2 regions of the Psychrobacillus sp. FSL W7-1493 genome follow, and region 2 is predicted to be linked to the other one. Evidence: riboswitches for the same ligand, from Rfam matches in the RefSeq annotation. Region 2 holds a riboswitch; the other holds the start of a gene.

Region 1 (2,406 bases), on a different contig from region 2:
TGTCAGGGTAGAGGCGGTTGCACAAATATAGCAATGTACTTTTCCCGCAGCCGCTTGGACCAGTGATTACAACGCGCTCTCCTTGTTCAATAGACATCGAAAAATTTGATAATACAGGAATCTCTTCATCAGGAAATGAAAAAGAAACATTTTCGAGACGGATAACATTAGACACGTGCATCACCTTTTTTAGATCGTGAGATAGAATATCCTCTTAACGAACCTGTTGCAAGCAAACCATCAGCTATGGCTTTGCCTCCTACACCAGCAATTAACGTCCCACTAAAGATCCGTACGACAAGCATAAAAAGGACATATCCAGTAGTATAAACGGTAAACCCTCCTAAAAAATATCCGTATACAAAGCTAAACACTGCAGATCCTGCACCAGCAAGCATTAATACCCAAAGATCAAATCGTTTATAGCCGGTAGCTGCGAATACTGCCTCTGCACCCAATCCTTGAATGACACCCGAAAGGATAAGTCGTGGTCCCACTGCATTACCTAAAAGCACCTCTATTGCGGCTGCAATAGTTTCAGAGATTACAGCAGCTCCTGGTTTGCGAATAATATACATACAGATGATAGAAACGATAAACCATACTCCAAAAATCCATTCATATGCGATTGGGCCAATAAACCCTGACCAAATATTTCCGACATGAAGGAATAGTAAATACACAATCCCAAATACTACTGCAAAGATAGACATTAAAATAATCTCTTTTAGCTTCCATGTTTTAAGCATGAAGATTATCTCCATGAGAAGGACTGTTAATGCTCATCGATAAAGTCATTACTAAATGCTTGTGCTCCTCTGATCTGGCTCTGCTAAAGGTAGATTCGTAGAAGGCAAATACATCATGGATATCCCCGTGAATCCCGCTTGCATAATGCATGGACTCATTGAATATATCAGCGTCTTTCGCATGCTGAATCTCTTTGTAGATAACATCCATGTAGTTTGGATTGTTCATTGGATATAAGGCAAATTGAGAGGACACATATTGTTTAGTTGCATCCATATTAGCAACTTCATCTCCTCTTTCTAAATAAACGTCAGCTGCTGTGTCACCTGGACAGCCCGCTGAAAATGTTCCTGAGAGAGCCACATGTACCCCAGTTTTAGCTGCATTTAAAGCTATTGATTTTGCCACATTGAATACATGAGCTTGTTTTCCCCTGATCACAGTCGATACGTCATCCGTATGCATCCACACATTCGATGTGTCTGTATCCTGTAACGCCCCCTTAATAATACTGATAAACTCATTGCTCATTGGATGTAGGGAGAAACGAAACCCTACAATTGGACTTAAACCACATTCCATTCAAAACCCTCCTTAAAATTTTTCATAAAAAAAAGCTACATCCGTGAAGATGCAGCCACTAACCTTATGAAAAAAAGGAAAGTCACCGCACTTCCTCACGCAGGTATTATCCTGATCGAGTAATAAGGGATCGGAGCTTAAAAAGCTCTCATCACAGCCAAAGTGGGCACCCCTAGTGCAGAAACGGTATGTAGTTTTCCAATTATGTAAGATTTACACAATCTGTTTTTTTATGTGACCACAGTATAGCGTATAAAAATATTATTGTAAATACAGTTGAATTCTTTTCTCAAATCAGCGATGCTTAAATTATCAGAAAATCATTAGGGGGGAATTGGATGTATAAAATTTTTATTACTAGAAAGTTACCGGAAGAGATTGTACAACCACTAAGAGAAAAATTTGAAGTCATTATGTGGCATAGCGAAGAAATTCCAATGAAGTACGAGGATATTAAAAAAGAGGCAAAGGATTGTAATGCTTTGTGGACCGTTCTCTCGGATAAAGTGGACCGGGAACTGATAGAAAGCCTACCAAATCTAAGAATTATATCTAATCTTGCGGTCGGCTATAATAACATTGATATCGAGGCTGCAAAAGAAAAAGGGATTATTGTAACCAATACGCCTGGTGTATTAACGGAAACTACAGCAGATTTAACATTTGCCTTATTACTAGCAACTGCCCGTCGTATTACAGAAGCGGAGCAGGATATTCGTGCAGGGAAATGGAAGTCTTGGACGCCGATGCAACTGACTGGCATGGACGTTTTTGGATCAACCTTAGGAATTATAGGCATGGGGAGAATCGGTGAAGCGGTTGCACGCCGTGCAAAAGGGTTTGATATGAAGGTCTTATACCATAATCGAACAAGAAAATTAGAATCTGAGCAACAGTATAACTTTACATATGTGGAGCTTGAGACACTACTAAAGGAGTCAGATTTTGTTGTCATATTGACTCCTCTCACTCCAGAAACTAGAGGCTTAATTGGGAAAAAAGAACTGGAAATGATGAAGGAAACCTCAGCTCTTATTAATGTGGCACGAGGAGGAATAGTTGATGAGCAGGCTC
Region 2 (2,406 bases):
GTTAGGTTCATGATGACATGTAGACCATTTTCCTTCGCTTCTCTCTCCACTGCCTTACCTATTTGGTTAAGACGAGAACCAGCTTTTACTTTAGTCATAGCACGATTAAATGCGCTTTCTGCAACCTGACAAAGCTTTTCCTTATCCTCGTAGCCATCTCCAACTACAAACGATATTCCAGTATCTGCGAAGAATCCTTCGTATGAACCGGAAACATCAATATTTACAAGGTCTCCTTCTTTAATCACTCGAGAGCCTGGAATTCCATGTGCAACTTCTTCATTGACACTTATGCAAGTATACCCTGGGAAATCATACTCACCCATTGGTCCAGAAACAGCGCCTTTTTCTTTAAATAGCTTACCGCCTATTTCATCAAGCTCTTTAGTAGTCACGCCGGGTTTTGTTGCCGCCTTCATCGCATCTCTAACCTCAGCTACAATGTGACCAATTATTTTTAACATTTCTAACTCTTCATTTGTCTTTACTATCATCTTTACAAGATCCCTTCTTCACTTAGATGTATGAATATCATATCATATATCTTATGACTTCGGGAGTAATAGGCGCGGGGCTTTTACGAATAGTATGGAACATATAAAAGCTGCAAATAGAAATACTGGTATCATATAAGTAGAATTATAAACTAATGAATACACAATTACATTTTGACCCTCAGCAAATTCCCCAAAGAATAATATTCCCGATAACACATGGGCTAAATAACGTAAAAAGGAAGCGATAAGAGCACCTAACACAATCGCTATCGTCATTTTTTTCTTATTTAGATTTTCATATGCTTTAATATATGCTGGTCTTAATAGTCCTGCAAGTCCTGCAACCATAAATGCTATAAAATAATCAATACCTACTTGCATAATTACTATTTCAAATGATAGCGGTGCTGGATAAAAGCGTCCTGTCACCACCTGCAGTAAGCCTATTAAAAAGCCTGTCACTATACCTGCCACTACACCTCGACGAAAGGCAATTAATATTATTGGAACAAGAACAAATGTAACACTGCCTCCCTGTGGCATACCAAATCCAATTAAATCTAATACATAGCCTAATGCTGCAAAAATAGCAATCTCCACGAGTAACACAACACGTTGATTTCCCATTGTAATCCCCTTTTTTGACCACAAAAAAACGCCGAAGGGACAGAGCCAGACATCGCGCGATTGCCAGTTTCCATCCACATCCCTACGCAAGTATGAACTTACAGGTTCTAAGGGTACTATCTCAGCCGCTCTTGCGACGCCCCTTGTGGTTTCGAATTTATTTTATTTGAGTTCATTGTAGCCGATAGGTGTTTAGAATGCAACCCCGATTGGTATTATATAATAATACAAATTTATTATTAGGGGTGTAATAGTTGATTAATTTACTTACGGATTTAATTAAAATAAAGAGTGATGATTTGAAAGGTGCAAATGAGGCACTGCTATACTGTAAGAATTGGCTCGAAAAACGAGGAGTTACGACAAAGACGTATGAGCTAAACAACAAACTAATGCTTGTAGCTGAAATTGGGAAAGGTGAAGAAACAATTATCTGGAACGGCCATATTGACGTAGTTCCAGGAAGCCCGGAACAATTTGAACCAAAAATTGAGGAAGATCGACTATATGGACGTGGTTCGGCAGATATGAAGGCTGGTGTTGCAGCGATGATGGAGGCTTTCTCGATACTTTCACAGCAGCAAGAATTACTTACGAAAAAAGTACAGCTACACATAGCTACTGATGAAGAAACCGGAGGAAAAACATCAAAGCATTTAGTTGAACAGGGACACCACGGCGACTTTGTTATTTGTGGAGAGCCCACTCATGTTAATATAGGCCTTCAAGCAAAGGGTATATTACAATGGGATATCCACCTAAAAGGTAAATCTGCTCATGGAAGCCGTCCGTGGGAAGGAGTAAATGCAATTGAAAAAGCCATGCTATTTGATCAAGACCTAAGAAAATGCTCTTTCATGCATGCAAGTAATGAATATTATGAATATCCTTCTCTAAATTTGGCAAAAATAGAAGGAGGAGACCGATATAATATGGTACCAGACGAATGTATCATAAGTTATTCTTTAAGGTTTGTTCCTGGACAAGATGTGGAGGAAATCTCCAAAGAGTTAAGAGACCTTTTAGAGAAATACCCTGGCAGTGAAATACATTTCCAAGGTCATACTCCAGCTATTACTAATAAAGAAGATGATAAGTATATACAGAAGCTTTTAGCTACTTGTAACTCTATCAGACAAACTCCAACTACCCTTTTCGGACAGCATGGTGCTGCAGATACTCGTTATTATGCAGCGAAGGGTGCGGTAGCCATAGAGTTCGGGCCAAGCGGCTCTGATTGGCACGGCGATCAGGAATCGGTTTCTATTTCATCCGTTGAGGA

The links. A riboswitch is a leader RNA that binds a small molecule or an ion and turns the genes downstream of it on or off. The one in region 2 is predicted to bind thiamine pyrophosphate.
Region 1: another riboswitch for thiamine pyrophosphate. It lies ahead of MKX96_RS18555 (YkoF family thiamine/hydroxymethylpyrimidine-binding protein); the one in region 2 lies ahead of thiT (energy-coupled thiamine transporter ThiT).

Annotation. Positions count from the first base shown of each region.
Region 1 covers NZ_JBBOSB010000002.1:206,274-208,679, forward strand. The annotation lists gene MKX96_RS18545 (ABC transporter ATP-binding protein) at 1-181, opposite strand, end outside; gene MKX96_RS18550 (ECF transporter S component) at 168-749, opposite strand; gene MKX96_RS18555 (YkoF family thiamine/hydroxymethylpyrimidine-binding protein) at 742-1,332, opposite strand; TPP riboswitch at 1,408-1,516, opposite strand; gene MKX96_RS18560 (2-hydroxyacid dehydrogenase) at 1,671-2,406, shown strand, end outside.
Region 2 covers NZ_JBBOSB010000001.1:882,581-884,986, reverse strand. The annotation lists gene map (type I methionyl aminopeptidase) at 1-494, opposite strand, end outside; gene thiT (energy-coupled thiamine transporter ThiT) at 546-1,124, opposite strand; TPP riboswitch at 1,187-1,278, opposite strand; gene MKX96_RS04360 (M20 family metallopeptidase) at 1,379-2,406, shown strand, end outside.